DNA from 3 places in the Hoeflea sp. 108 genome. Region 2 is predicted to be linked to each of the others. Evidence: predicted binding sites of a transcription regulator. Region 2 holds the regulator's gene; each other region holds the start of a gene.

Region 1 (6,092 bases), on a different contig from region 2:
ACGATGCGGCGTTCGAACGCATTTTCGACACGCGGGACGATGTCGCCCTGCACGCCGAAGGCATGGACGATGCGAGCCTCGCCGACCACACATGGCGCGACCAGATGAAGGTATCCGGGGAAGCGAAGACGCAAGCCTTCGCCGGGCGGCTCACTGCTGCCGGCTATCATGGAATGATCGTAAGAAGCTTCGCGCCCGGCGCCACCCGAGACGACGCCAACCTCGTCCTTTGGACATGGAGCGATGCGGCACACTGCCGGCTGACGCTGATCGACGACGAAGGTCGACTGTCGCGATAGCCTCGGCGCGGACCGTCCTATCGACATGAAAAAGGCCAGCTGAGCACAACGGCGCAAACGTCTCTATCCGTCCGTCCTCGTCGTCGCAGGCATTGGGCGCCATAGCCTGGCAGCGCAAGTGCGAAGAGCTTCTTCATCTGCTGCCGCCTGTGGAATCATGGTTCCAGCAAGGGAACGAAACCCAAAACCAAGTGGGGGATCAAAGGCCAGGACGGCTTCGCATTGCCGGCCCCTTACGGGGCGCTCGGCAAGTGACAAGACGGGAGGTGACAGCGCATGCGCGTTATGCGCAACCTCGGCAACAGCTCCCTCGCCCAAGAAATGCAGCGTGACGAAGAGCAGGCGCTTTTCTTGACCCGTTGACTGGGAGGGGCATGACAGAGGAGCAGGATCACTCCTTCCGCACACTGTCTAGGCAGTAAGGGGTCACGGGTGATCGGCACGAATGGTTTGACAGCATCGTGCTCTTCCAGGCCAACACTGAATCGAGAATGCCAGGACATCTGAATGTCCGGGCTTCTTGCGCTACCTATCTATGTGAGCCGACTCGATGGCCAGTCAAATTAGATCTCATGACCGCTACTTCCACATCGAACGCATCTTGCCTTTGATGTCGACTGATGTTCGGGGCCTAGCGCCTTGGTCATGACGATACGATTGGCTCGTCCACGACGTTGACTTGAAGTGATCGAGCAAGTGCGCCGGAATGAAACGGGTCCGAGAGGCATAAACATGCCTGTCGCCACGCGCGACCTGGCCGGAGGTGTAGAAGCGCTGCGGTGTGATGAGATGCAGTGAGTCCTTAGCCCGGGTCATGGCGACGTAGAGCAGTCGGCGTTCTTCCTCGATCTCTTTGCGCTCGCCAGCACTCAGGTCGATCGGGATGCAGCCGTCGACAGCGTTGAGCACGAAGACCTTGGTCCATTCCTGACCCTTGGCGGAATGGATCGTCGATAGGATAAGATAGTCTTCGTCGAGATGAGGAGGTCCAGCCTCGTCGCTCGTGGCAGAAGGGGGATCCAGGGTCAGATCTGTGAGGAACCGCTCACGGCTTGGGTAGCCTGAAGCAATTTGCTCGAGTTGGAGAAGGTCTGCCCGCCTAGTCGTTGCGTCTTCGTGCTTCCGCTCGAGGTGTGGCTCATACCACAGCCGGGCTCGCTCCATTTCCGTGGGCCAGCCTGGGCCTCGCCGTAACTCTGAAAAAAGATCAACGAACCCGGGCCAATCGGCAGCGGCGCGTGCCGGCGGCACGAATCTCGCCAGCCCCAGTTCCAGGTCGAGAGCCTCTTCCATGCCGTTGATCGCCTGAGTGGCTGCGGAAGGACCAATGCCAGGCATCAATTGCATCACTCGAAACCCGGCTATGCGATCCCTAGGGTTCTGGGCAAAGCGCAGCACGGCAAGCACGTCCTTAACGTGGGCTGCATCGAGGAACTTCAAGCCGCCGAATTTGACGAATGGGATGTTGCGACGGGTGAGCTCGACTTCAAGCGGTCCTGAATGATGGGCGGCCCTAAACAGGACGGCTTGTTCCTTGAGAAGCGAGCCGGCTTCTCGCTCCTTCAGGACTTCGTCGCAAATGTAGCTTGCCTGCTCCGCTTCATCGGGTACGCTAACGATGAACGGTTTTTCCTGAGATGTCCGTTCGGTCCAGAGGTTCTTGGTGAAGCGTTCGGTCGCTTCGCCGATGACAGCGTTAGCTGCATTCAGAATAGCGTCGGTCGAGCGATAGTTCCGGTCGAGCGTGACGACTTCGGCCGGCTCGGGAAACAGGGTAGGGAAGTCGAGGATGTTGCGGACTTCTGCCGCACGGAACGAATAGATCGACTGGGCATCATCACCAACAACAGTCAGGCCGCGGCCGTCCGGTTTGATAGCAGTCAGGATTGCTGCCTGTAGCACGTTCGTATCCTGATACTCATCGACGAGGATGTGGTCGAAACGCGAGGCGAGATGCGCCGCGATCTCCGGCTCGCCGGCCATCTGGGACCAGTAGAGAAGCAGGTCGTCGTAATCGAGGATGTTTTGGGCCTGCTTGGCCTCGACGTAAGCACCGAACAGCTTTTTCAGCTCGTCGCTCCAGGCGACGCACCACGGAAAATAGCTGCCCAGGACCGCCTCCAGCCGCTCTTGAGAGTTGACCGCACGCGAGTAGATCGAAAGGCACGTGGCCTTGGTGGGAAAACGGTTCTCGGTCTCCGAGTAACCGAGTTCGTGCCGCACCAGGTTCATGAGGTCGGCGGAGTCTTCGCGATCATGGATCGTGAAGCTGGGCTCCAAGCCGATTTCCCGTGCGTAGTCTCTTAGCAATCGTGCGCCAATTGCGTGGAAAGTGCCAGTCCAGGTGAGACCTTCCGTGAGGCTCGCTGCGCGTTCTTTTAGAACGTCGGCGGCGATGCGCTCAACGCGTTTGCCCATCTCGACTGCAGCCCGACGGGAAAAGGTCATCAAAAGGATGCGTCGCGGATCTGCCCCCCGCACAATGAGATGTGCGACGCGATGGGCGAGCGTGTTGGTCTTGCCCGATCCAGCGCCGGCAATAATGAGGAGGGGGCCAGAGATGGCTCCGTCGCCGTACATGGCCGCAAGCCGCTGCCCGTCATTCAGTTTGGACAGGTAGATGGGTTCTTCGGTCGAATCACGGATAGCGACGTTCATGGAGCCATGAAGCATTGTTTCCGTTTCGTTCGCAATGTTTCCGACGGCTTTTGGTGGCCGCCACGGAGATTCGCAAGGCGAAGTCTCTGCGGCGCGGATCAAGGCGATCATCTTGCAGACATCATGTGCTTTCTAATGACTCTGCCTCACATTGGCGCGCATTCCTCCGCCATGCCGCCCATGCGCATTCAAGGGGGCCGCTCGCGAGCTGTCCCCCGCAAGGGAAGCTCCGCCGCGCCCGAAATCACTCATTGTTTCAGTTTCCGACACGCGCCCTTGCGACCTCCGCTCTTCGCGGTTTGCGGGTGGGGTTCCGCAATACTGCGAGGAAACTGGGCAAGCAGGGTGTGACGTGCAGGCGTCCGGGAAGACGATGACCATGGCCGCCGCGATCATGGAGCAACGTCGGCTCGGCCTGATTGCCAAGGCGATGCTGACGGTCCCCGGTCACTGCCTCGCGCAGGGTCGCGCGCGAATTCCTGGCGCTCTACCCGAACGCCCGCATTCTCGCTGCGGACGAGACGAACTTCACCAAGGACAAGCGGGCGCGGTTGCCGGCGGTGTCTGTGTAGGTGATCAGGACTTTTTCACCTTCCTTCAACGTGCTGGCCTTGATGGTTGCCGGAAGCACGACTGATTTGCCATTGTCCAGCACGACGGCCCCGCCATGCTTGCGGCTGCCATCTTCTTCAGCATGCGGCGTCGGCGCTGGCCGTTTCGACGGTCTCCACAGCGCGTCACCTGCCGTCTATGTCCACGTGCTGCCCGATGTGGCGCCGGTCGACGCGTTCATCGTCGCCGAGCGTCGACACGAGACGCGATGTCGTGACGCCCACGCTGTGGCCTACGCCGTTGCCAACCAGCCGCTGACCGCTTGGCGTCTCGCGGTCGACAGCTAACTCGCACATCGACCGCACATTGCGGTTGCCTGCCCCCTTAAGGGCCGGTTGCCTAAAGCGGCGCCGGCCCGCTCCGCTTCTGTGGTTTGCCAAGAGCTGACCTATCGCTCAAGCCTCCCGCGATACTTTGAGAAGCGAGCGGCCAAGCAATTTTGCTACCGTGCGATCTTAACGTGTTCGCACAGCGCAGCGATCTCGCTCCAGTGATGGACGCTTCCAGATCGCGTCGTGATCATGCAGCGCGGCCGATGGCTATCGTGCATAGTCTCGACGGCATACTTCAGCGCAGCTGACAAGCTCGCGAACGGGATCATGTCGATTGCGGCAAGTGTTTGCCCCTTCTTTTCTTTGAACGAAAGTTCTGCAGGCTCGTCCAGATTCACGGCCTCAAAACGGCTGTTCATAAGAAGCTCCCTTCCAATGTGTGAAAGCAACCACAGGTAAAGCACCAATGGCGCTGACCGACAAGCAGCATAACTTCGTCACCGGATACCTTGGCGGCACCGCGTATGGTTCCTTCAAATCAGTATGGAGAAGCCGGCTCGCCGGCCGTTATTCGGAGTTTGGGAGATTCGGATTCCTCGTGACCATCGGTCTCCCAGGTGATGCTAGCCGTCCCGTTGCTGCGTCAGGTCCGCGCCACTTCACCGGCCGCGAGAAGCTGATCGCACAGTTCAACGAACTGAACGCCCAGGCGGCCAGCGAGTAGGCGCCAACTCGAGGGACGATCATGGCCGATATCTACGGAACCCTCGCAGGGGCCACGGCCTATCACGCCGATTGGGACAATTCGGCCTGGGTTGCTACCGGCGTCACCGATGCCAAGCGCAACGCCGCCCTTGTACGCGCCGCCGCTGCGCTTGATGGCCATTATGGGGGACAGTTCCCCGGCCGAAAGACCGGGGTCCGTGTGCAGGCCCTAGCATGGCCGCGAACGGGCGCACGAGACCACTGAGCCGGTGAGGACATCCCGGATGATGAAATCCTGGCTCAGGTCGTCAGCGCGGCCTATGAGCTTGCACTAGCCGAGCTGCAGCGGCCGGGCTCTTCATCGCCGACGGTAACGCCGGGCAGGGTGGCCAAGCGACAGAAGGTCGAGGGCATCGAGCGAGAGTTCTTCTCTGCATCAGAGGGCGGGTTCCATGTCGCCCGATGCTAGGCGGTCTGACTTGATGGCCATGGAAGACGCCCTGCGGTGCATCCTCACGCCGGCCAGCGCGTCGGTAGATTTGCTGCGGGTGTAGTGCCTGCTGGTCCCCGCCACTGGGGCCAGCGCCCGCATCATCAGTAGGGCTTGTCCTATGCCTTGGTCTTCCGCGGGGCTCGCTTCGCAGGCGTCTTCTCGGCAGGCTTGCGACCAAGGCCGAGTTCCTTCGCCAGCTGTGAACGCTGTGCGGCATATTTGGCGGCTACCATCGGATAGTCTGCGGGCAGGCCCCATTTGGCGCGATATTGATCCGGAGTAAGCCCACGGATCGATAGGTGGCGCCTCAGCGTCTTGTAATGCTTTCCGTCCTCAAGGCTGATGAGATAGTCGGGCGTGATTGTCTTCTTGATTTGGACCCGCGGCGTCGGCGGTACTTCCGCTGGGACTGCTGCAGCGACCAGAGTGCTGATGCTCGTGTGAATTTGGGCAATCAAACCTGGCAAATCCCCGGCGGGAATGGGGTTATTGGAAACATAGGCCGATACGATGTCGGCGGTCAGCTCAATCAGCTGATCATTCGGTTTGGACAATACTTCGGTCATTAGATTTCTCCGGCTATATCTCCCCGCTGAAATTCGGGTAGCCGAGATTTCGTTCCTGCGAAAGCAAAAATGTTGGTGCTCTGATGGTCGGCTTCTACGACGAGATGGCAGACATGGCGTGGGAACTTCTCGCGCCTGAACACGAAGGCGGGTTAGGGCACGGTATCGTCCAGTTGAAGCGCGTCACCACAGCACCGTGGCCGGACGAATGGACGCCGGGAGTGGAGACTCTCGCGACTTGGCCACTGTCGGCAACGGCCAAGAGACTGCACCAACGCTACGAGAATGGCGTACTGATCGTCCAGGCCGGCGACATGGTGACGTTGGCGATGCCGGAGGTTGAACCCCAGATCACCGACAAGCTAGTCATTGATGGCGCTGAACGTGCCATCACGAACCTAACACCGATTCCGCCGGCAGGAACGTCGTGGTTTGGAAGGCGTCGTGCGCCGCCTAGGAATAGGCCGCACTTGCAATCAAATACGCC
Region 2 (12,465 bases):
TCGGCGATAACGCCTTCATCGGCGGTTGCTCGGCGGTTGTCGGTGACGTCATTCCATTCGCCATTGCAGTCGGCAATCGCGCCAGCCTGCGCGGCCTCAACATCGTCGGCCTGCGCCGTTCGGGCCTGCCGCGCGAGGAGATCCACCTGCTGAGGCGAGCCTACAAGACGATCTTCGACCGCTCGCACACGATTGCCGAGAATGTCGAGACTGCGCGCTCCGAATTTGGCTCCTCGCCCATCGCGATGAAGATCGTCGATTTCATCTCCAGCCGCGGCAAGCGACATTATGCCATGCCGCCCCTAAAGGGTGTTGTCGATGACGACGCCGATGACGAAGGTTAAAGGGCGTACGCAATTCGATCTCGGCGCTGCCGATCGGGTCGGCATCATCGCCGGTAGCGGCCGGCTTCCGGTCAATGTTGCCGACAGCCTCGCCGCTGCCGGCCACAGGCCCTACATCATCCGCATTGACGGCGAGACCGATCCAGGCACGAGCTTGGCGGAGCACGATGGCGAAACGCTCGCTGTGGAGCAGTTCGCCGACCTCTTTGCGCTGTTGAAGCGCCAGAAAATCACCCATCTCATCCTCGCTGGTGGCGTTAGCCGCCGTCCGGCATGGAAAGCGATACGTCCCAGCATCTCGCTTCTTCGGATCTTGCCGCAGGCGCTTGCAGCGCTGACGCGCGGAGATGATGGCCTCCTGCGTATCCTGGTCAGCCTGATCGAACGCAGCGGCGTCAAGGTTGTCGGCGCGCACCAGATCGTGCCAAACCTTCTGGCGGTTGAAGGTCCGATGGGCACGCATGTACCGCAGCAAGGTGACTGGGCCGATCTTGAGGCCGGCCTGGAGGCCGCGCGTGCCATCGGTTCTCTCGATATCGGCCAGGCTGCCATTGCCATCGGCGGTCGTGCCATCGCCCTTGAAGGCATCGAAGGCACCGACCTGCTGCTCAAGCGCGTGCGTGAACTACGCGACAACGGCCGTATAGCCGGGCGCAAGCGCGGCGTTCTGGTCAAATGCGCCAAGCCGAACCAAGAGCTGCGCACCGACCTGCCGACCATCGGCCCTGCAACCGTCGATGCGGCACATGCGGCTGGCCTGGCCGGAATCGGCGTGGAGGCCAACCGCTCGCTGGTGCTGGATTACGGTGAACTGGTCGCAAGGGCCGACAGGCTCGGCCTGTTCGTCGTCGGGCTTGCGGACCAGGGGGCGCACAAATGACCTTGCCGGCGCTCAAGATAGCCATCGTTGCCGGCGAGGAGTCGGGTGACCTTCTTGGCGCCGATCTTGTAGCTGCTCTGCGCCGCCTGAGCGGGCGTGAGGTGCGTCTTGTCGGCATTGGCGGGCGTCATCTGCAGGAGCAGGGACTTACGCCACTCTTCGATGGCGGCGAGATCGCGCTCATGGGGCTCAGCGCCATCATCCGCGACCTGCCGCGACTGATGCGGCGCATCGGCGAGACGGCGCGGTTCATCGCTGCCGAAAAGCCTGACTGTGTGGTGACCATCGACAGTCCGGATTTTTCGCTGCGCGTGGCGAAAAAGGTCCGCGCGCTCGATCCCACGATTCCGATCGTCCATTACATCTGCCCCAGCGTCTGGGCCTGGCGTCCCGGCCGCGCCAAGGCGATGAAACCTGATATCGACGAGGTTCTGTGCATCCTGCCCTTCGAACCGGCCGAGCTTGCCCGGCTGGGCGGGCCGAAGGGCACCTATGTCGGTCATCGCCTTGCCAGCGACCCCGGCGTGGCGCTGGCCGCTGCGATGCAGCTGACCGAACGGGATCTTTCGCCTGAACGTGAAAAGACCTTGCTGCTGTTGCCGGGCTCGCGCCGCGGCGAGGTTCGCGGGCTGCTCGGCGCCTTCGGCGAAACCGTCACCGCCCTTCGTGCGCGCGGGCACCGCCTGCGTCTGGTACTGCCGACAGTGCCGCATGTTGCCGGTCTCGTCGAGGAAGGTGTTTCCAGCTGGGCGCACAAGCCGGAGATCGTGCTCGATCCCCGGCGCAAGTGGCAGGCCTTCGGCGAAGCGGATGCCGCACTTATCGCTTCCGGTACGGTTGCGCTCGAACTCGCGCTCGCCGGCGTGCCGATGATGTCCAGCTACAAGCTTGACCCTTTCATGCGTCTTGCCCAGCGGCTGATCACTGTGTGGAGCGCGTCGCTTCCCAATCTGATCGCCGACCGCCCCGTGATCATCGAGGTCTACAATCAGTATGTGCGGCCCGAGTGGATGGCGCGCCATGTCGAGGGACTTTTCTCCGACAGCGGCCTGCGTCGCTGGCAGAAGGACGGCTTTGCTGAAATAGCGCGCCGTATGGCAACCGAACGCCCTTCGGGCGAACTGGCAGCAGAAGCGGTTCTCGGCCACATCCGCACCTGAGTGCTGCGCGCGTCGGCACGGGCATAGAACGCTCCGACACTTTCAACCTTCGCATCGTGCGTTCGCAGCTGTCGCGATTTCGCGGCCTCTGCGCAAAAAAAACGCCCGCCAAAGGGCGGGCGTTTCACGTTCAGGTCGTCCGGATCAGCGCTTGGCGATCGGCACGTAATCGCGCTCGGGAGCGCCGGTGTAGAGCTGGCGCGGCCGGCCGATCTTCTGGCGCGGATCCTCGATCATTTCCTTCCACTGCGCGATCCAGCCGACGGTGCGGGCGAGCGCGAACAGCACGGTAAACATGGTGGTGGGGAAGCCCAGCGCCTTCAGCGTGATGCCCGAATAGAAATCGATGTTCGGGTAGAGCTTCTTCTCGATAAAGTATTCGTCGGTCAGCGCGATGCGCTCGAGCTCCATCGCCACATCAAGCGTCGGATCGTCCTTGATGCCGAGTTCGCCGAGCACTTCATGCGTGGTCTTCTGCATGATCTTGGCGCGCGGATCGTAGTGCTTGTAGACGCGGTGGCCGAAGCCCATCAGGCGGAACGGATCGTTCTTGTCCTTGGCGCGGGCGATGAATTCGGGGATGCGATCGACGGTGCCGATCTCGGCCAGCATGTTGAGGGCGGCTTCGTTGGCGCCGCCATGTGCCGGGCCCCACAGGCAGGCGATGCCGGCGGCGATGCAGGCGAACGGATTGGCGCCCGACGAACCGGCGAGACGCACGGTCGAGGTCGAGGCGTTCTGCTCATGGTCGGCGTGCAGGATGAAGATGCGGTCCATGGCGCGGGCCAGAACCGGGTTCACCTTGTACTCCTCGCACGGCACGGCAAAGCACATGTGCAGGAAGTTGGCAGCGAAGTTCAGCTCGTTCTTCGGGTAAACGAAGGGCTGGCCGATATGGTATTTGTAGGCCATGGCGGCGATCGTCGGCATCTTGGCGATCAGGCGGATCGAGGCGACCATGCGCTGATGCGGGTCGGAGATGTCGGTCGAGTCGTGGTAGAAGGCAGAGAGCGCGCCGACGACGCCGCACATGACGGCCATAGGGTGCGCGTCGCGGCGGAAGCCGGTGAAGAAGCGCGACATCTGCTCGTGCACCATGGTGTGGCGCGTGACGCGATAGTCGAAGTCGTCCTTCTGGGCCTTGGTCGGCAGCTCGCCGTAAAGCAGCAGGTAGCAGACCTCGAGGAAGTCGCCGTGCTCGGCGAGCTGGTCGATGGGGTAGCCGCGGTGCAGAAGCACGCCGGCGTCGCCGTCGATGAAGGTGATCTGCGACTCGCAGCTCGCCGTCGACGTGAAGCCCGGGTCATAGGTGAAGGCGCCTGTCGTGCCGTAGAGGGATGCGATGTCGATCACATCCGGCCCGACCGTTCCGCCTCGGACCTTGAACTCGTGAGTCTGGCCGCGGAATTCAAGTTTGGCGGTCGAATCTGTCATCGCATTCTCCTTAGTGCTCAGCCGCCGCAAGACGGCGAAATTTCAACAAGCAAACCCTTTGCCCGGAACGCTTGAACTTGCCTTCCAGCTTCCCCGCTGCTGTCAAATTGGCTTGTTGCCGCAATGTTGCACCGCAATAGCCTCATTTCAATGCAAAACTAGGAAAGCACTGCTGACCTAATCGATTTGATCGGAAATGCGGCTCAGACTTTCGTCGCGCCCCAGAACCTCCAGAACATCGAACACCCCAGGAGAGGTGCTCTTACCCGTCAGGGCGGCACGCAACGGCTGTGCCACGGCGCCCAGCTTCACATTTTCGCGTGTTGCGAACTCGCGGACGGCAGCTTCGGCGGAAGCTGCACTCCAGCCTGAGTCGACGGAGCTGAGTGCCCCATGCACACCTTTGAGGATGGCCTTTGCCGCGTCGTTGAGCAGGGTCGCTGCCTTCTCGTCGAGCGGCAGCGGACGCTGAGCAAACAGGAAGGCTGCGCCATCGGCGAGCTCGATGAGTGTCTTTGCGCGCTCCTTCAGGCCGGGCATCGCCGCGAGCAGCTGCGCTTTCGTCTTGTCGTTGAGTCCGTCGGCCACGGTCGCGCCGTTGGGCAGATAGGGCAGAGTGGCCACGAAGATGTCGAGCAGCTTGGCGTCGTCCATCTGGCGCATATGGACGCCGTTCAGCGCTTCCAGCTTGGCGAAGTCGAAGCGGGCAGCACCCTTGTTGACGTCCTCGATCTCGAACCAGGCGATCATGTTTTCAATGCTCATCACCTCGTCGTCGCCGTGGCTCCAGCCGAGACGGGCGAGATAGTTGAGCAGCGCCTCGGGCAGGTAGCCCATGCCGCGATAGGCATCGACACCGAGCGCGCCGTGACGCTTGGACAGCTTGGCGCCGTCGGCGCCATGGATCAGCGGAATGTGCGACATCACAGGCACGTCCCAGCCCATGGCGTCATAGATGACGGTCTGGCGCGCGGCATTGGTAAGGTGATCGTCCCCGCGGATGATGTGGGTCACGCCCATGTCATGGTCGTCGACGACGACCGCATGCATGTAGGTCGGCACGCCGTCCGAACGCAGAATGATGAAATCGTCGAGATCCTTGTTGGGGAAGCGAACGTCACCCTGCACGCGGTCGCGCACCAGCGTCTCGCCTTCCTGCGGCGCCTTGATGCGGATGACCGGTTTCACGCCTTCAGGCGCCTCGGAAGCATCGCGGTCGCGCCAGCGTCCGTCATAGCGCGGCGGGCGGCCTTCGGCGCGGGCCTTTTCACGCATCTCGTCGAGCTCGGTCGGCGTGGTGTAGCAATAATAGGCCTTGCCCATGCGAACGAGTTCCTCGGCCACTTCGCGGTGGCGCGGGGCGCGCTCGAACTGCGAGATGGGCGCACCTTCCCAGGTGAGTCCCAGCCAGGTCAGGCCCTCGAGGATCGCGGCGGTTGCAGCATCGGTCGAGCGTTCGCGGTCGGTATCCTCGATGCGCAGCAGCATCTTGCCGCCGGTGTGGTGGGCATAGAGCCAGTTGAACAGGGCGGTACGCGCACCACCGATATGCAGATAGCCGGTGGGCGAGGGGGCGAAGCGGGTGACGACGGACATAGCAGATTCCAAGGAAGCATGGCGTCGCCCGGCCGGAGGACCGGCGGCGCATGGTGTTTCGGTGGCGTTGATGTAGCATAGAAGGTCAGGGGCGCAAGAGGCAGGCCCGATGGGCGACCGGGTGCGGGAGGGGCAGGCCGGAGAAAGTCCGGCGGTGGAGGTCAGCGAGCGCGACTTGCTGAACCGTCCGGCTGCGCTTCCGACTTTGATCCCAGCGCCCGAACGACTGCCCGACGCGCCCGGCAATGCCGCGGAAGCCACGGCCCCAACCCTCTTCGGGGACGTCTCGGATCGTCTGTGGCTGGCTGGATCGGATCTGGCCAGGAGGCTGCGAACCGCTCGGGTTCAGCTTGCCGTCGAGGCCGAGCTCGAACGCGGTGCGGCATTCATGCTGGTCCCGGTCTTCCTCGCCCTGGGCGCGTTGATCTATTTCAACCTGCGCAATGAGCCCGAGCTGCTGCCTCTCGTGGCGGCGTTCGGGCTCATGCTTGCGCTTTGCGTGCTGGCCCGGTCGCGCAGGATCGTCCATCTCGGACTAGCGGCCTGGGCCTGCATGGCGCTCGGCCTGGTCGCCGCCAAGGTTGAAACCATGAGGATGGCTACAAAGATGCTCGGCGCCGAGGTTTCGACCACCCTGAGCGGGAGGGTGGTGGACATCGACCATCTCGACAAGGGGCGTCTGCGCCTTACCATCGATGTGGCTACGACCGCGAGACCCAGGCTGCGTTTTGCCCCCGATAGGGTAAGGCTCGTCGCCCGCCAAGCGCCTGAAGGTCTGGTCGCCGGCTCGACGGTGCAGGGCTACGCCAGGCTCATGCCGCCATCGGGGCCGGTGCGCCCCGGCAGCTACGACTTTTCCTTCGAGAGCTATTTCGACGGCATCGGCGCAAGCGGGTTCTTCATGAAGGGGCCAGATCTGGCGGCCTCGACGACAGAGCAGACGCCAACTCAAAGTATGTTGGCCTGGGTGGCGAATGCCCGTGACCGAGTTGCTGAGCGCATCCGCCAGCGTATTGGCGGTGCCGAAGGCGAGATCGCGGCAGCACTTGTGGTCGGCGTGCGTGGCGGCATCCCCGAAGATGTCAATGAGGCTCTCCGCCGAACAGGGCTCTATCACATCATCTCGATCTCCGGCCTGCATATGGCGATGGTTGCCGGCACGGTGATGTTCCTTATGCGTCTTGGCTTTGCCGCCTTCCCGGATTTCGCATCGCGGCATCCCGTCAAGAAATACGCCGCCGTCGTCGCCCTGGTCGGCATTGCCGCCTATCTGTTCATCTCGGGCGGAGAGGTGGCGGCCCAGCGCAGCTTCGTCATGCTGGCCGTGATGTTGACTGCGGTGCTGTTTGATCGTGCTGCGCTGACGATGCGCAATCTCGCCATTTCCGCCATCATCGTCATTCTGGTGTCGCCGCATGAGGTGGTCGGTCCGAGCTTCCAGATGTCGTTTGCCGCCACCGCAGCACTCGTCGGGGCCTATGGCTGGTGGTCCGAGCGCCGTGAGGAGCAGGCACAGCCTGTTGGCGAGATGACATTGTGGTCGCGTGCCTGGCACTGGGGGCGCAACGCCACAGTCGGCCTTGTCGCTACCTCCATCATCGCCGGTGTCGCCACGGCAGTGTTCGGCGCCTGGCATTTCCAGCGTGTGTCGCCGCTCAGCCTCGTCGCCAATCTGGCGGTCATGCCTGTCGTATCGGTGCTGGTGATGCCGTTCGCGGTGTTCGCCAGCCTAGCCATGCCCTTCGGACTGGATGGGCCGTTCCTCGATGTCATGGGCGCCGGTTTGCGCGTCATGATCGCCATGGCCGAATGGATTTCCGACCGCTCGCCGCTGGACGCCGTCGGGCTGGTATCGACCTGGTCGGTCGTGCTGGTGACAATAGCCCTTGTCGTCGCTGCGACGGCGACGACCTGGCTGCGCCTTGCCGCAGTGCCATTCGTCGTGGCCGGCGTGCTCGTCATCGGCGTCGCGCCGTCGCCGGATGTGCTCGTGGCCGAAGATGGACGCCTCGTCGGCGTCGCCACCGACGATGGCAAGCTCGCGGTCAACAGGCCAAGGCCAAACCAGTTCACGTCAGACAACTGGATGCGGGCGTTGGCGGTGGAAGAGCTTAGCAAGCCGTCGCAGGATGCAGAGAAGACCAGAGGGACCGCAGCTCCGGCGGCCGATGGCCCACGCTTTGGGGCCGCGCCGCAGAGCCTTCCTGCGAATGGTCGGGCCAAAGGCCTTGCGCCAGCTGAGGACGCCGTCAAAACCGTCGCCGGCGCAAGTGCCTTCCACTGCTCCGCGGGTTTGTGCACGCTTCGACATCAATCCGGCGCGACGGTTGTCCACGCGTCCAATGCTGCTGCGGCGTGGCAAGTCTGCCGAACGGCTGCACTCGTCGTCATCGACGATGCGACTGCTGGAGATGTCTGTGGCGGGCAGGTCGCAACCGTAGTGACCAAGCGCGATCTGGCGCGTCTGGGCAGCGCCGCGGTCTATCTGACGCCAGTCGTGGCGGGCGGCGCGTCGGTGCTATCGGTCGAATATGCCATCACCGAGCCCTACCGGCCATGGCATGCGCACCGCCAATTTTCCCGCGAGGCGAGGGGACTTGCACCCAATCGCCAAGAGGCGGTGAGAAAACAGCCAGACAACGCGACGACCGAATAGCCCACCGCAGGCAAGCGTGCCATATGCGGCAAGCTCGAAACTGCGGTCTATACGGCCTCGAAGCATCTCAAGACTACCATCGCCATTTCCGCTCTCCTCGGATTGCGGCCACGCTCAATGTCTTTGCTCTTACACAACTTGAGACGGAAAACGCTTCGTCTTCTGGGAGTTGCCCTAGTAGCGGCGGATCAGCCCGACGAGCTTGCCCTGCACCTTGACCCTGTCTGGCCCGAAGATGCGGGTCTCATAGGCGGGATTGGCTGCCTCCAGAGCGATCGAGGCGCCCTTGCGGCGGAAACGTTTCAGCGTCGCCTCCTCGTCGTCGACGAGGGCCACGACGATCTCGCCGGGGCTCGCGGTACTGGCATTCCGGATGATGACAGTGTCGCCGTCGAAAATGCCGGCCTCGATCATCGAGTCGCCTTTGACCTCAAGCGCATAGTGCTCGCCGCCCATGATCATGTCTGGCGGCACCGAAATGGTGTGTGTCCGGTGCTGGATCGCGTCGATCGGCACACCCGCAGCGATCCGTCCCATGACTGGAATGGCAATGGCGGACACGGCATCGTCGTCGTTGCTTGCAGCGGCCGGGCGCGACGGCTCGGGCTTGCGGCCAAGCGACCCTTCGATGACGCTTGGCGAGAACTTCCTGGCAGCGTTGAGACCGGGCGCAATCGAGTCGGGCAGGCGCAGCACTTCGAGCGCTCGTGCCCTGTTGGGCAGGCGGCGGATGAAGCCGCGTTCCTCGAGTGCGGTGATCAGGCGATGGATGCCGGACTTGGAGGCGAGGTCGAGCGCTTCCTTCATTTCATCGAAGGATGGAGGGATGCCCGCCTCCTTCAACCGCTCATGGATGAACAGCAGAAGCTCATGTTGTTTGCGCGTCAGCATCGCCGCCCCCAAGGAATCGCGAGAAAAACAAACCCGGAACAAACACTATCTGTTCCAGTTGTGTTCCGCAACTGTTTAAATTTCGTGAAGGTTATCGGCGGGATTGTTCAGCGCAGCATCAGCACGCGGCAGGCACTGCCGGATTCGGCCGGTTCCGCAAAGGGGCCGCGGATAACAGCGCAATTGGCGTCGGCCAGCGTCCGGAGCATGGACGAATCCTGCACCGTAAACGGCGTGACGACGAGCCCATCAAGGGTCTGGCGTGCGACAGCGCGGACAAAATCCTGACGCAGATCGTTGGCCGGCATCGGCGTATCGAGCACACCGTCCCTGATGTCGGCGACGTGAGAGCGTCCGCCCAATTTTGCCAGCAGCGGCTTCAGGAAGATGTGCGAGCAGATGAGGCTCGCGACCGGATTGCCGGGCAGGCCGACGCAGCGCGTCGCGCCGAGGCGACCAAACATCAGCGGTTTGCCGGGGCGCATGGCGATCTTCCAGAACGAAAGATCCATGCCGAGGCCGGTTAACACGCGATGCACTAGGTCGTGGTCGCCGACGGACGCACCGCCCAGTGTGACGATGACATCGGCCTTGGCGTCGAGTGCTTTCTGGACCAACCCCGAGATGGCGTCCGTGCTGTCGGCGGCTATGCCGAGGTCGAGCACACGAGCGCCGATCGAGCGGGCAATTGCAGCGACGCCATAGGCGTTGGACGAGATGATCTGGTCGGGGCCGGGCGTGCTACCCGGCAGCAGAAGCTCGTCGCCGGTGGCGATGATCGCGACCAGTGGTGCGCGCACCACCTGGACGTCGGGGTGATTGGCGGAGGCGATCAGCGAGAGGGCTGCCGGATCGAGCAGGCGGCCGGCGTCGAGGATGAGGTCGCCTTCGCTGAAATCGAGGCCGCTGAGGCGAATGTTGCGGCCGGGATCTGTCGGTTCCAGCACTTCGACCGCACCATTGCCGAGATCACGCGCGTTTTCCTGGATCACCACGGTGTCCGCCCCCGCGGGAACCGGCGCTCCGGTGAAGATGCGCACTGCCTGTCCCGTACTGACGGTCCCGGTGAATTGTCGTCCCGCCGGGGCCTGGCCGATGACTGAAAGTTTCGCCGGAAGCGTGGCGATGTCTGCTGCCCTGACAGCATAGCCGTCCATGGCGGAGGCGTCGAAAGGCGGCTGGGTGCGCAAGGCGTACAGCGGTGCCGCCAGAACGCGGTCGGCTGCCTCGTGCAGGGTAACCCGATCCGTGCCGGTGGGTGCGGCACCTTCAAGCAGGCGTTCGAGAGCCTCGGTGACCGGCAGCAGTGCCATCTATTCTGTCGCCTTGAAGTCGCCCGACTTGCCGCCGGTCTTTTCGATCAGCCGGATGCCTGAAATCACCATGCCGCGGTCGGCCGCCTTGGCCATGTCGTAGATGGTCAGGCAGGCAACTGAGGCAGCCGTCAGCGCCTCCATCTCGACGCCGGTCTTGCCGGTGACGCGCGCAAGTGCGGTCACGCGCAGGCCGGGCAGGGTCTCGTCCGGCTCGATCTCAACCGTCACCTTGGTCAGCAGGATCGGATGGCAGAGCGGGATCAGCTCATGCGTGCGCTTGGCCGCCATGATGCCGGCAATGCGCGCTGTGCCCAGCACGTCGCCCTTCTTGGCGTTGCCGGAGAGGATTAGATCAAGCGTCTCGGGCCGCATGGCGATCATGCCTTCGGCGATCGCCGTGCGGGTCGTTTCGGCCTTGTCGCCGACATCGACCATGTTGGCTTCGCCCGCGGCACCGATATGGGTGAGCGCCGCTGCCATGTCAGGCTCCGGCCGCTTGCTGCGCGCCTTCGAGCAGCAAGCGGGTCGCTGCCGCCACGTCGGACTGACGCATCAGGCTTTCGCCGACGAGGAAGCTGCCGATGCCCGACTTCTCCAGCCGCAGACAATCGTCATGGGTGAAGATGCCGCTTTCGCCGACCAGAACGCGATCCGCCGGCACCATCGGCGCCAGCCGCTCCGACGTGGTGAGGCTCACCTCGAAGGTCCTGAGGTTACGGTTGTTGACGCCGAGGAGCCGCGATTCAAGCTTCAGCGCACGCTCGGTCTCTTCCTCGTCATGCACCTCGATCAGGGCATCCATGCCGAGCTCGAAGGCGGTGTCCTCGAGGCGGCTGGCATCGTCGTCGCTCAGGCTCGCCATGATTATCAGGATGGCGTCCGCGCCCCAGGCACGGGCTTCGTAGACCTGGTAGGGCTCGAACATGAAGTCCTTGCGCAGCGCGGGCAGGGCGCAGGCCTTGCGCGCCGCGGTGAGGAATTCCGGGGCGCCCTGGAACGACGGCGTGTCGGTCAGGACAGAAAGGCAGGCGGCGCCGCCCCCGGCATAGGCTTGAGCCAGCGACGGCGGATCGAAATCGGCGCGGATCAAGCCCTTGGACGGGCTCGCCTTCTTGATCTCGGCGATCAGCCCGAAACGGCCCTCGCGGCGCTTGGCTTCCAGCGCCTTGAGGAAGCCGCGCGGCGTGTCGGCATCGCGTGCCTGCGCCTGCAGTTCGCCGAGCGGCAGGCGGGCCTTGGCAGCTGCGATCTCGTCGCGCTTGTAGGCTTCGATGCGGCGGAGGATGTCGGCCATGGTGCTATCCGTTCGAGATGCCGACCAGCCGGTCGAGCACGGCGCGGGCGCGGCCACTGTCGATCGCATCGGCGGCAAGCTTGATGCCTTCGCCAATGGTTGCGACCTTACCGGCGACAACCAGGCCGGCGCCGGCATTCATCAGAACCGTGTCGCGATAGGCACCCTTGGCACCCTCTATCACGCCACGCAATGCCGCCGCATTGTAGGAGGAATCACCGCCACGCAGCTCTTCGCGCGTGTGCCTGGCGAGGCCGACCTGTTCGGGCGTCAGCGTGAAGGTCGAGATCTTGCCGTCGGCCAAGGCCGCGACATGCGTTTCGCCCGTCGTGGTGATCTCGTCATAGCCGTCGCCATGAACGACCCAGGTCGAGACGGCGCCAAGTTCCTTCAGCGTCTCGGCGACCGGAACAATCCATTCGGGCGAGAACACGCCGACGAGCTGGCGGTCGACGCCGGCCGGATTGGAGAGCGGGCCGAGCAGGTTGAAGATGGTGCGCGTGCCGAGTTCGACGCGTGTCGCACCGACATGCTTCATTGCCGGATGATGCGCGGGCGCGAACATGAAGCCGACGCCTGCTTCGTGGATGCATCGGCCGATGGCCTCGGGCGTAAGCTCGATGTTGACGCCCAGCGCCGTCAGCACGTCGGCAGCGCCTGTCAGCGACGACAGGCCGCGATTGCCGTGTTTGGCCACAGGCACGCCCGCGCCGGCGATGACGAAGGCCGATGCGGTCGAGATGTTGACGCTGTGCGAGCCGTCACCACCGGTGCCGACGATGTCGATGGCATCCGCAGGTGCGTCGACGCGCAGCATCTTGTCGCGCATCGTGGCGACGGCGCCCGAAATCTCGCTGACGGTTTCGCCGCGCACGCGCAGCGCCATCAGGAAGC
Region 3 (12,465 bases), 1.4 Mb from region 2:
TACGGCCTGCTCGGTCAGCGCACGCTGCTCGGCCATTGCATCCATCTCGGCGAGCGCGAATCCGACGCGATCTCCGAACATGGCTCGATCGCCGTGTTCTGCCCGACCTCCAACCTGTTCCTTGGCTCGGGCCTCTTCGACTACCAGCGCTATCGCCGGCGTGAGAAGCCGTTGCGCATCGCGACTGCGACCGACGTCGGCGGCGGCACCAGCTATTCGATGCTGCGCACCATGGACGAAGCCTACAAGGTCATCGCGCTCAACGGCGAGAAGCTCAACCCGCTGGCGTCCTATTGGCAGCTGACGCGCGGCAACGCCGAGGCGCTGTCGATCTCCGACAAGGTTGGTACGCTCGACGTCGGCACCGACGCCGACATCGTCGTGCTCGATTCGCGCGCCACGCCGGGCATGCGGCTCAGGATGGAGCGCTGCGGCACGCTGGCCGAAGAGCTGTTCCTGCTGCAGACGATGGGCGACGACCGTGCCGTGGTCGAGGTCTATGTCGCGGGCGTGCCGGCAAAGTCGGTGATGGACAAGACGGCCTGACCTTGCGTCATTGGCCTGCGTCTGCCATGTGACCTCTGGTCTGAAGGAGGAGCGGACGATGGCAACTGCCGATGATGTGAAGAAGATCGCCGAGCAGGAGACCCGGCTGGTCTTCGATGGCTTCGACGAGGCGACAGCCTACGAGATCGGCTCGGCCATCCGCACCCGCGGGCTCACCGAGAAGTTCCCGATCGTGGTTGATATCAAGCTGTGGGACCGGACGCTGTTCTACTGCGCGCTGCCTGGCTCGACATCGAGCAATTCCGAGTGGACGCGCCGCAAGATCAATGTGGTCAAGATGTTCCATCGCAGCAGCTACCGCATGGTGCTGACCAAGGCGCGCGAAGATCGCACCTTCCCGGTGGGCGAGGCCCTGCCGATCGAGGACTATGTGCTCGCCGGCGGTGGATTCCCGATCCGGATCAAGGGCGTCGGCGTTATCGGCGTCGTTGCCGTGTCCGGCCTGCCGGAGCGGCAGGACCACGAGGTAGTCGTGGCGGCAATCGCCGACCATCTGGGTGTTCCGAGGCAGGAAGTGGCGCTCGGGCCGGTATGATTTGAATACAGCGTTGCCGCCACCTTTACCTTCTCCTCGTGAACGGCGGGGCGAGGGGGCGTCAACGTAGCCGCTTGCGCCTTAGGTGCCGGCCCTTCGACAAGCTCAGGACGGGACGAGTGGCGGCGCGACATGAACAGACAAAGCGACTGATAGTGAGAGTCCGGATGGCCATGACCGACCCCAAGCAGTTTCTGACTAGCATCTTCGAAGCGGCCGTCGCTGCTGCCGATCCGGAGCTCACCATCCGCCGCCACCTGCCGGAAAAGCCCAAGGGCCGGACCATCGTCATCGGCGCCGGCAAAGGCTCGGCCCAGATGGCGGCCGCATTCGAAAAAGCCTGGCAGGGGCCGCTGGAAGGCGTGGTGGTCACCCGCTACGGCTTTGCCGCCCCTTGCGAGCGCATCAGGATCGTCGAGGCCTCGCACCCGGTGCCGGACGCCAACGGCCTTGAGGCGGCGAAGCTTCTGCTCCAGACGGTTTCCGGCCTGACCGAGGACGATCTCGTCGTTGCGCTGGTCTCGGGCGGCGGCTCTGCGCTGCTGCCGTCGCCGGCCGGCAGCCTGACGCTTGCCGACGAGATTGCCGTCAACGAGGCGCTGCTCGCCTCCGGCGCGCCGATCTCGGCGATGAACACCATCCGCAAGCACATTTCGGGCATCAAAGGAGGCCGGCTGGCGGCCGCCGCTTGGCCGGCGCGCGTCGTCTCGCTGGTCGTCTCCGACATTCCCGGCGACAACCCGGCGCTCGTCGCCTCTGGGCCGACCGTGCCCGACGAGGCGTCCCGCGCCGACGCGCTTCGCCTGATCGAAACCTACCGCATCGCGCTGCCCGCCAATGTCATAGCCCACATCAACTCGGCTGCCGCCGATGCGCCACAGCCGACCGACCCGCGTTTTGCCCGCAACGAGGTGCATGTCATCGCTTCCGCCGCCGTGTCGCTCGACGCCGCCGCCGAGGCAGCACGCAAGCGGGGCGTTGAAACCGTCATCCTCTCCGACGCCATCGAAGGCGAGGCGCGCGAGGTCGGCGGCGTACATGCGGCCATCGCCCGCGAGGTCGCTACCCGCAACCGGCCATTCAGCAAGCCTGTGCTGATCCTGTCCGGCGGCGAGACGACCGTGACGCTCCGTGCCAAGGGCAAGGGTGGCCGCAACAGCGAATTCCTGCTCGCCTTCGCCATCGGTATCGACGGTCTTGAGGGCATCGACGCGCTGGCCGCCGACACCGACGGCATCGACGGCTCCGAAGACAATGCCGGCGCCTTTGCCGACGGCTCGACCGTCTCGCGCATGCATGGCGTTGACGTCGACGCCAAGGCGATGCTCGCCGGCAACAATGCTTGGACGGCGTTCAACTCGGTGGGCGATCTTTTCGTCCCTGGGCCAACCGGCACCAACGTCAACGACCTCAGGGCGATCCTCATCCGGTAGAAAGCTTCCGCCCTTCGTCTGAACGAGAGGGCGTTTCTCCGAGCCGGCGGCTCGTCCTGATATGATCTGGCCCGGCTCCGCTTGGCTCGGCGCTACGCGGCCATCATCGCCCGAACGGCCCTCATGTCCTCGGCGAAGCGGGTACGCTCGGCTGCCGCCTCCTGCGGGTCGCGGAGTCGCAGGATGTAGGACGGGTGAATCGTCAGGAACACCGCGAGCCCGTCGTCGCGTTCGATGGTCTGGCCGCGTTGCCGGGTGATCGCCACCGGCGCCTCCAGCAGCGACTGGGCCGCGGTCGCGCCGAGCGCCACCACCAGCTTCGGCTTCAGCAGCGTCAACTCCTGCGCCAGCCACCAGCGGCAGGCCTGCACCTCGCCGGCATTGGGCTTGCTGTGGATACGGCGCTTGCCGCGCGGCTCGAACTTGAAGTGCTTGACCGCGTTGGTGACATAGACCGCCGTGCGGTCGATGCCGGCTTCGCCGAGCACCGCGTCGAAGATCCTGCCGGCCGGGCCGACGAAGGGCCGGCCCTGCAGGTCTTCCTGGTCGCCGGGCTGCTCGCCGACGAACACCAGTTCGGCAATGTCAGGGCCTTCGCCGAACACCGTCTGCGTCGCTTCGCTCCACAGCGGGCAGCGCCGGCACTGGCTTGCCTGCTGGCGCAAAGCGTCGATAGATCGAGCCGCGGTCTCGGTAACAGCTTCGGCTGAGGGCCAGTGCCTGGCCTGTATCGCCTGGTGATGCGCTGCGGGCATGGTCGGCATCCTCGCGATCATCTCGCGGGCCGCCTCGTCGGCGCCAGCGATCAGATTCGGAATGAGCGAGGCCTCCGGCAGGTTCCGCCAGTATTTCTTGGGCATCTCCGATTGCATCGCCTTCACCTTCAGGCGGGCTGGGTTGAAGATGTTGGCGAAATAGGTCCGCCACATCTCCTCCGACTGGTCGGCGGTGGGCGCGTCGTTCCTAGAGGCACCGGGGCCGAACGCCAGTCTTTCGCGGTCCCACTCGGTCGAGCCACGGGGCGTCAGGATTGCCCAATGCATGCCGGTGAAGCGGCGCACGAAGAACGGGGCGGCCAGTTCGAGGATGAAATGATCGGGCTCGAACCAGGCGACGAAACGCTCGTCGTTTCCATCGCCGATCTTTCGGAAGCGGACGAAGGCGTGCATCTTGTGCTCGTCGCGCCGGACCGATTTCTCCATCGTCTCGAAACGGCGCACGTCCGGGTCGGAGGCGATCCGGAGCAAATGCGGTTCGCTGCGCTGCCGCCACAGCAACCGGTAGAGCAGGGCGAACCGCTCGCTGTCGCTGTGGCATGCGACGATGGTGGCACGCTCGACGAATTCTCGGGAGACCCTGAGTTCGACGCCCGGCGTCGGCGCCGGCAGTTCGTCGCCTTCGCCGCCGACATGCCACTCGATGTCCTCGGGCTTCACCTCGTTGGTGCTCAGCCTGCGCGCGGCATCGCGCCAGCCATCGAAGTCGGTCGGGCCGGCGAGGTGCACCGCATAGGCGGCCAGTGACAAAGCGGGCTGGCCGGTCATCGGAACAGCTCGAGCTGCTGCGGCTTCGGTGCGATCGTCTCGCGCAGCCGTGCCGCGTCGGTGGCGGCACCCGGTGACCAGCCGTCGGCGACGATGAACGGGCGCACCTTGGCGATGGATTGGCAGAGACGGCCGACATCTTCCAAGCGCAACCGCTTGAAGCGGCGCGTCTCGATGATGCGCTCGACGGCGCGCGTGCCGAAACCCGGGATGCGCAGCAGCCTCTCCTTGTCGGCGCGGTTGACGTCGACAGGGAACGAGGCACGGTTGCGCAGCGCCCAGGCAAGCTTGGGGTCGATTTCCAGGTCGAGCATGCCGTCTGGCTGGCCGTCGAGGATTTCGCCCTGGTCAAAGCCGTAGAAACGCATCAGCCAGTCGGCCTGGTAGAGCCGGTGCTCGCGCATCAGCGGCGGCTTCCTGAGGGGCAGGGCGGAGGAGGCGTCGGGGATCGGGCTGAAGGCCGAATAGTAGACGCGTCGCAGCTGGTAGCTGCCATAGAGCCGGGCGCTGGTCTTGAGGATGCCGGCATCCGGCGTGGCGTCGGCGCCGACGATCATCTGCGTCGACTGGCCTCCCGGGGCAAAGCGCTCACGCGTCTTCGTCCGTAGCGTCGGCTCCGCCTTCTCCTCGATCTTCGAGCGCAGCTTTGCCATCGAGACACGGATCGTCTCCGGCCGTTTCTCCGGCGCCAGCCGCTTCACGCCCTCGTCGGTCGGCAGCTCGACATTGATCGACAGGCGATCAGCATAGAGGCCGGCCTTCTCGATCAACTCGGCGGACGCCTCGGGGATGGTCTTGAGATGAATGTAGCCGCCGAATTTCTCGTCGAGCCTGAGCCGTCGTGCCACCTCCACCATCTCTCCCATGGTGTTGTCGGGCGAACGGACGACGCCCGACGACAGGAACAGCCCCTCGATGTAGTTGCGCTTGTAGAAGTCCATGGTCAGCCGCACCACCTCATCGACCGTGAAGCGGGCGCGGCGGACATTGGAGGAGGAGCGATTGATGCAGTAGCTGCAGTCGTAGATGCAGAAATTGGTCAGCAGGATCTTGAGCAGAGAGATGCAGCGGCCGTCGGGCGCGTAAGAGTGACAGATGCCCATGCCCTCGGTCGAGCCGATGCCGCCGGACTTGAGCGAGTCGCGCCCGCCGGCACCCGACGAGGCGCAGGAGGCGTCATATTTCGCGGCGTCGGAAAGGATCGCGAGTTTCTCGCGGGTCGAAAGAACTGCCATTTGTTCATGATATGTTCTTTTGACTGACGAGACCAGAGGCTTCGTCGGCGTGCGGCGAAATGTGATCGAAGCTGGGGAGGGATGGCGGGCGATTGTCCGCCATCCCCGGGGGATCACACCTCGTGTAGATAGAGGTGGTAGTCCAGCTCGCTGACCGTGCGGGCGACGCGGAAATATTCGCTTTCCTTGATCGCCGTGAACGTGCGGTGCAGGTCGTGGCCGAGTGCGGTGCGCAGGAATTCCGAGGCCTTGGCGGCCTCGATGGCCGAGCGCCAGTCCGGCGGCATCACGCTTTCGGTGCCTTCAGCCTGTTCGTAGCCGTTGCCTGAGGTTTCCGGGCCGGGATCGAGTTGTTCCTCCAGTCCCTTCGAGATGCCGGCGAGGATGGTCGCGGCGACAAGGTAGGGGTTGGCGTCGACGCCCGAGGGGCGGTGCTCGATGCGGCGGTTCTTGGCGTCGCCCGCCGGCACGCGCAGCGCCACCGAGCGGTTGTTGACGCCCCAGGTCGGCGCCACCGGTGCATAGGACTGTGACACGAAGCGGCGCCACGAGTTGGCGTGCGGGGCAAACACCAGCATCGATTCCGCCATCGTGTCGGCGAGGCCGCCGAGCGCGTGCAGCAGCTTCGGCTCCCAGGTGCCTTCCTCGGCTTCAGTGAAGACATTGCGACCGTCGCGGTCGAGCAGCGAGACGTGGAAATGCATGCCCGAGCCGGCATATTTCTCGATCGGCTTGGCCATGAAGCAGGCAGTCACCCCGTGGCGGCGAGCCTGGGCGCGCACCAGCCGCTTCAGCATCAGCAGGTCGTCAGCCGCCTGCATCACGTCCTTGCGGTAGCGCAAAGTGAGCTCGTATTGGCCCGGCGCGTATTCCGAGATGACCGTCTCGGCCGGGATGCATTGCACTTTTGCGGCAGCATAGATGTCGGAGAACAAAGGCTCCATGCCGTGCAGATGGTCGACCGAATAGACTTCGGTCTTGCCCGAGGCACGACCATCCAGCACTGCGCGGGCCGGCTGGACCTTGCCGTCGCCGTCGCGGTCGTTGGCGAGCAGGAAGAATTCGAGCTCGAAGGCGCCGGCGGGGTAAAGACCCTTTTCGGCCAGCCTGTCGACCTGGCGCTTCAGCGCCAGGCGGGGGTCCGAGGTCATCGGTGCGCCGTCGAGATGGAACATCGACATCAGCACCTGGCCGCGGGCCGGGCTGGTGCCATGCAACGGCTTCAGCGTGCCCGGGATCGGCCATGCACGCAGGTCACCGTCGCCGGAATCCCAGATCAGGCCGGTTTCGTGGACGTCCTCGCCTGTGATGTCGAGGCCGAGGATCGAGATCGGCAGGTGGCGTCCGCCTTCGTACAGTCCCATCAGTTCATGGCGGCGAATGATCTTGCCGCGGCCGACGCCATTGGCGTCTGTCAGAACGATGTCGAAGGCTTCGATATCAGGGTTCGCGTCGAGGAAGGCTCTGGCCTCTTCGATGGTCGAGCCGGAAGGTGATGTCATGATGTCACTCAATTGTCCTTGTGCCTTGTCTCATGCCGTAAGACGGGCGGCAATATCGCCGAAAGCTGCAACCAGTCTGTCGACCTGCCGCGCTGTCGTCACCGGAGAGACCAGCATCATGTTGTGGAACGGCGCGATCAGCACGCCGCGATTGACCAGCGCCACATGCACGGCAGCCTCCAGTCGGGAGGCATGTGCGTGCTCGGCCTCGCCGCCATTGCGGAGCGGGCCGGGGGCGCATATGAACTCGACACGGGCGCCGACACGCATCACGTGCCAGGGCAGTTTCCGTTTTCGGATCGCCTTGTCGAGGCCGGTTGCCAGCCGTTCGGCCAGCGTCTCCATGTGGGCGTAGTTTTCCTCGGTCATGACCTCTTCGAGCGTTGCGCGCATCGCCGCGAACTGGAGGGGATTGGCCGACAGCGTCGTGCCCATGCCGGAATAGCCCGGCTCCTTGGTGGCATTGTAGGCAGCGTAGCGGGCCGCGAGATCTTCGCTCATGCCCCACACGCTCGCCGGCACACCGCCGGCAACAGGCTTGCCGAGCACGAACAGGTCGGGCTCGAGATTGTGCTTTCTGGTGTAGCCGCCCGGGCCGGTCGAGATGGTGTGGGTCTCATCGATCAGAAGCAGCGTGCCGGCCTGCCGCGTCAGCGCGCGCACGCCTTCGAGGAAGCCGGGCTCGGGCAGCACCATGCAGGAGTTGGTCAATACAGGCTCAGTGATGACGCAGGCGACGTCGCCATGGCTCAGCGCCTTCTCCAGCGCCTCGAGATCGTTGAACTCGACAATACGCGTGCGCTGGGTGAGGTCGCGGAACTCGCCGGCGAGGCCAGGACGGTTGATCGGCTTGCCATCGTCGAGCCGCACCATCGTCTCGTCGACCGCGCCGTGGTAGCAGCCGTTGAAAACGAGGATCTTGTCGCGGCCGGTGACGGCGCGGGCGACGCGCAGCGCAAAGCGATTTGCGTCGGTCGCCGTCGTCGCGATCTGCCAGTGCGGCAGGCCGAAGCGTTTTGCCAAGAGCAGGCCAAGCGTGAGCGAATCCTCCGACGGCAGCATATAGGTCAGGCCGCGGGCAGCCTGGCGGCGGATGGCACGGGCGACGGGCGCCGGCGAATGGCCGAACATCGAGCCGGTGTCGCCGAGGCAGAAGTCGGCCAGCTTGTTGCCGTCGACGTCGGTGATGGTGGCACCGCTCGCCTTGTCGACCAGGATGGGGAAGGGCGTCGGCCAGTCTTTCATCCAGTGCATCGGGACGCCGTTGAAGAACCCTGCCATGCCGTTGCCCAATGCGGCCTCCGATTTGGGCCGGGCGTGGCGGAAGATTTCCGCCTCCGTCGCTGCAAGCTCTGCGATGCGCGACAGCGGCACGCCGCCTTCGGTGGTTTCGGGTCGTTCGATGCGGTTCATCATGGCTCCCATTGGACAGACGGGCGCCACTCTAGCCAGCCGCCCCTACAAACGGCAACTGGCCGTTGTGCAGGTCTCTGTTGGCTCAGCGCCGCCTTTCGGGCCGTAATCGCCGGCAACGATCATGACACTGTGCTTTGGGGGCAGGGGACGGTGCGTGTTATAGTATCACCATGTCGATCCTGCTTGTGGCAGGCCCGGCCGGTGCCTCTGGCGGGCTGTCATGCGGTGCCAAGGATGAGGCAGTGAAACTGACCATCGAGAGTGGTGTCACTCGTGGCATGGGGAGCCCCGTTTTCAATTTCCGGGGCGAGATCGAAATCCTCGACAAGAGCGTTGCCGAAGACCTGCGCAAGATCAGCTTCGACGGTTCGCATCTGGCGCAATACTGGCTCGACGGCGAGGAACTCAGGCTGATCGTCTATCGCGAGCGTGAGGCCGGCAAGCCGCACGGCTATGTTGAGGTCATGGTCAAGACCAGGTCGGGCGACGATGGCGACTACATCGGCCAGTACGCGGTCACCACCTACGACACGGACGGCACATCAGGCGGCGAAGGCAAGACCTTCAACTTTACCGGCCGGGCGACCTGCCTGGTGGAATAGGCTCGCGCTTGGCAAACTTCGCGTGATCAGTCCTGGTGCATGGCTGCGATAGCGCGCCGCATCAAAGCGAGGAATGTACGGCGTTCGTCTTCACTGAAGGCGGCGAGCGCTGCCTCATTTTGCGCCCGCGCCGCCTCGGTCGCGGGTCCACGCAGCGCCACGGCTCTCGGGGTCAGGTGAACGGACTGCGAGCGGCCATCGTCGGGCCGGGTGCGCCGCTCGATCAGCCCGTCGCGCTCCATCCGTGTCAGCGTGTTGGCCATGGTCGCCTGCTCGACGTCGAGCCGGCGCACCAGTTCGCTCTGGGTCAGCCCGTCCTCGTCCCACAGGGCCAGCAGGGTCATGAACTGCGCCGGCGCAAGGCCGAGCGGGCGGATGCGCTGTTGCAGGCCTTTGGCGAAGAGCCGCGCCATCTGGTTGGCGAGATAGCCGGCTGAGCGGTCTTTCTGGAAGGTCATGGCTTAGAAATAGCCATTGAATAGCATGCTATGCAATGGTATATAGCTTGCTATTGAAATCGGCGAGGCATGACGATGAAAGCCAAAGTCCATGCCGCGGCTGGTGCCGCGGCCCTGCTCGTCGTCGGCAGCTTCTGGCTGGCCACCGTTGCCACCGAGCTGTCCGGCAATCTCGAAACCGTAGCTATGGCCAAGGCGGGCATACTCGCCGGCATGGCGGTGCTCATCCCGCTGATGATCGTGGCCGGCGCCTCCGGCTTTTCGTTGGCGAAGGGATGGAAGAGCCCGGGGGTGCAGCGCAAGAAGCGTCGCATGCGCATCGTTGCTGCCAACGGCATTCTGGTGCTGCTGCCGTCGGCCTACGTGCTGGCCGGCTGGGCGGGGGAGGGCCGCTTCGACGCGGCCTTCGTCACCGTGCAGGTGCTGGAGCTTGCGGCCGGAGCCGTCAACATCGCGCTGTTGTCGCTCAACATGCGCGACGGCCTGGCATTGCGCCGCACGCCGCCGCGGGCGGTTCGCTATGGTTGAGATCAGCCCGCGATATCGATGACGCCGCAATCGCCGGCGGCACTGCCGAAGGCGATGCGGCGTTCGTCCTTGTCCCAGGCCATGGAGGTGATGGCGCCCTTGCCGGGGCGGCGCAAAAGCACCTCCTTGGAGTCGGCCAAACGCACCGCCAGCACCATGCCGTCGTCGAAGCCGACTGCGACGATGTCTTCGCTCGGATGGCACGAGACCGTGGTCACCATGGCGTTGGCGCGGGTGCCGAGTTCCAGAGGCGCCTTGCCCATCGGGCCGTCCTTGCCTGTGAATGGCCAGACGATGGCCGCCGGCGCGCCGGAGCTCGCCAGCCACTTGCCCTTGGCGCTCCACGACAGGCTCTTCACCTTGGCGGGATAGCCGGTCATGCGCATGTGCTTGCCGTCGGCGAGCTTCCAGCCATGCAGCGCGTTTTCCTGCATTGATGTCACGACATAGGCGCCGTCGGGCGAAAAGGTGATGCCGGTGTGTGCGCCGTCCCACTGCAGCTCGGTAGGTGCGCCCTCGGCGGCCGGGAAATGCAGGGTCGCGCCATTGTAGCGGGCGACGCCGATGCGCATGCCCTTGGGCGAAAAAGCGATGCCTTCGGCAGAGCGCGGGTGGGCATATTCCTTGATCTTGCCGTCGGCGAAGCGAACCCAGGCATTGCGGCCGCTGGCATAGGCGACCGCACCCTGCGGGCCTGAAGCCACCGACGTCACCCATTTGCGGCCGGCGCTGGCCAGCTCTTCGGCTGATCCCGCTGACGAAAGCGACATCACCTTGCCGTCCTCGCCGCCCGTGATCAGCAGGTCGTTCCTGGCTGTCGTGGTCGCCGCCAGCAGCCCGTCATGCAGCTTCAGCGACTTCTGGCCGTGGTCGAGCCAGTGCACCATGCCGTCGGCGAGCGCGAAGAAGGGGATGTTGTCGAGGAAGGCTGCAGCAACGCAATGGCCTTCGAGATCAAACGGGGCGACTGTCGGCATGATTTTGTAACGTCCGGTCGGGTTGCGGGTACTTGCAAGCACCCCTCACCGGGTCGCTGCGCTCGCCACCTCTCCCCCCTGCCCGGGGGAGAGAAAACGCCAATCGCCGAAGCAGCGATTCCTCGCCCTCACGAAATGGGGGGAGAGGTGGCGAGCGTAGCGACCCGGTGAGGGGGCCTTACTCGACCTCGTCAGCGCTAGCAAGGATTGAGGGCAGCTTACGCCGCCTGGCAGGCCTCGAAGCTACGCGTCAGGCGCTCGGCGTCGAGTTCGCGGCCGATGAACACCAGCCGGCTCTCGCGCTTCTCGCCATCCTTCCAGGCACGCTGGTGGTCGCCCTCGATGATCATGTGGACGCCCTGGAGCACATAGCGGTCCGGATCGTCCTTGATAGCGATGATACCCTTGAGGCGCAGGATGTTGGGGCCTTCCATCTGGGTGATCTTTTCGATCCAGGGGAAGAACTTCTTGGGGTCCATGTCGCCGCCGCGCAGCGACACCGACTTCACCGTCACATCGTGGATCGGCGACACCGCGCCATGGTCGTGATCGTGGTCATGGTCATGATCATGGTGGTGGTGATCATGGTGGTGGTGATCATGATCGTGGTGGTGATGATGGTCGTGGTCGCAGTTCGGGCCACATTCATGATCGTGGTCATGGTCGTGATCGTGCGCGTCGAGGAAATGCGGATCGTCGGCCAGGACGCGCTGCAGATCGAAGGCGCCGCGGTCGAGCACCTGGTCGAGCGCCACGCCGGCGCGGGTGGTGCGATGGATCTTGGCCGTCGGGTTGATGGCGCGGATGGTTGCCTCGACCTGGCGCAGCTCGTCCTCGTTGACGAGGTCGGTCTTGTTGAGAACGACGACGTCGGCGAAGGCGATCTGGTCCTCGGCCTCGCGAGAATCTTTCAGGCGCAGCGGCAGGTGCTTGGCGTCGACCAGGGCGACAACGGCGTCGAGCTTGGTCTTGGAGCGGACGTCGTCGTCCATGAAGAAGGTCTGGGCAACCGGTACCGGGTCGGCAAGGCCGGTGGTCTCGACGACGATGGCGTCGAAACGGCCGGGCCGGCGCATCAGGCCTTCGACGACGCGGATCAGGTCGCCGCGCACGGTGCAGCAGACGCAGCCATTGTTCATCTCGTAGATTTCCTCGTCGGATTCCACGATCAGGTCGTTGTCGATGCCGATCTCGCCGAATTCGTTGACGATGACCGCATAACGCTTGCCGTGGTTCTCGGACAGGATGCGGTTGAGCAGGGTCGTCTTGCCGGAGCCGAGATAGCCGGTCAGCACGGTGACGGGGATTTGGGTCTGAGCTTCGGTCATGGTCGTCCTCGGGGTCGAATAGAGGCTCCATATAGGATGCCGGAGAGGCTTTTGCACGTCTCAAACGGCAGTAGAGTTTCGGCCAGAGAGATTACCGAAAATTCATTAGGCCCGCGGCCCGGCCGTTCCTAGATTGCCTCACGGGGCGGGGGCACCGACCCCAACAAAGGAGCCGGGCGCCCATGCCTGAAAAACCTGTCAATCTTTCGCGCCGCCGGGCGCTTGGCCTGATCGCGGTAACGGCTGGCGGCAGTGCCTTGCTGTCGGCGCGCGCCTTTGCCCAGCAGGCCTCGCCGCAGGCAGGCACGTCGCTGCTCATGCCCGGGGCGGGTGTCTGCAT

Evidence for each region. The regulator LexA, encoded in region 2, represses DNA repair genes until DNA is damaged. The targets are predictions, from matches to a motif close to TGTTCNNNNTGTGTTCNG.
Region 1: the regulator LexA is predicted to act here: its motif matches at 2,973-2,990, upstream of B015_RS0128220 (ATP-dependent helicase).
Region 3: the regulator LexA is predicted to act here: its motif matches at 5,316-5,333, upstream of B015_RS0119605 (putative DNA modification/repair radical SAM protein).

The regions. Positions count from the first base shown of each region.
Region 1 is NZ_KB890026.1:55,819-61,910, forward strand. It holds gene B015_RS0128215 (RES domain-containing protein) at 1-299, shown strand, start outside; gene B015_RS0128220 (ATP-dependent helicase) at 879-2,957, opposite strand; gene B015_RS32845 (hypothetical protein) at 3,337-3,594, shown strand; gene B015_RS33470 (hypothetical protein) at 3,695-3,865, opposite strand; gene B015_RS0128235 (hypothetical protein) at 4,012-4,260, opposite strand; gene B015_RS0128240 (hypothetical protein) at 4,308-4,565, shown strand; partial or broken gene B015_RS34190 (DnaT-like ssDNA-binding protein) at 4,587-5,015, shown strand; gene B015_RS0128245 (MucR family transcriptional regulator) at 5,156-5,605, opposite strand; gene B015_RS31800 (hypothetical protein) at 5,689-6,092, shown strand, end outside.
Region 2 is NZ_KB890024.1:2,595,656-2,608,120, reverse strand. It holds gene lpxA (acyl-ACP--UDP-N-acetylglucosamine O-acyltransferase) at 1-344, shown strand, start outside; gene lpxI (UDP-2,3-diacylglucosamine diphosphatase LpxI) at 331-1,224, shown strand; gene lpxB (lipid-A-disaccharide synthase) at 1,221-2,384, shown strand; gene gltA (citrate synthase) at 2,529-3,818, opposite strand; gene gltX (glutamate--tRNA ligase) at 3,996-5,414, opposite strand; gene B015_RS0112780 (ComEC/Rec2 family competence protein) at 5,524-8,070, shown strand; gene lexA (transcriptional repressor LexA) at 8,245-8,961, opposite strand; gene glp (gephyrin-like molybdotransferase Glp) at 9,069-10,274, opposite strand; gene moaC (cyclic pyranopterin monophosphate synthase MoaC) at 10,275-10,757, opposite strand; gene trpC (indole-3-glycerol phosphate synthase TrpC) at 10,759-11,571, opposite strand; gene trpD (anthranilate phosphoribosyltransferase) at 11,576-12,465, opposite strand, start outside.
Region 3 is NZ_KB890024.1:3,950,694-3,963,158, reverse strand. It holds gene guaD (guanine deaminase) at 1-546, shown strand, start outside; gene B015_RS0119620 (heme-degrading domain-containing protein) at 605-1,102, shown strand; gene B015_RS0119615 (glycerate kinase) at 1,270-2,535, shown strand; gene B015_RS0119610 (UdgX family uracil-DNA binding protein) at 2,628-4,079, opposite strand; gene B015_RS0119605 (putative DNA modification/repair radical SAM protein) at 4,076-5,314, opposite strand; gene B015_RS0119600 (glutamine synthetase family protein) at 5,428-6,816, opposite strand; gene B015_RS0119595 (aspartate aminotransferase family protein) at 6,847-8,229, opposite strand; gene B015_RS0119590 (hypothetical protein) at 8,475-8,834, shown strand; gene B015_RS0119585 (MarR family transcriptional regulator) at 8,861-9,292, opposite strand; gene B015_RS0119580 (hypothetical protein) at 9,368-9,820, shown strand; gene B015_RS0119575 (WD40 repeat domain-containing protein) at 9,823-10,797, opposite strand; gene B015_RS0119570 (GTP-binding protein) at 11,016-12,125, opposite strand; gene B015_RS0119565 (intradiol ring-cleavage dioxygenase) at 12,308-12,465, shown strand, end outside.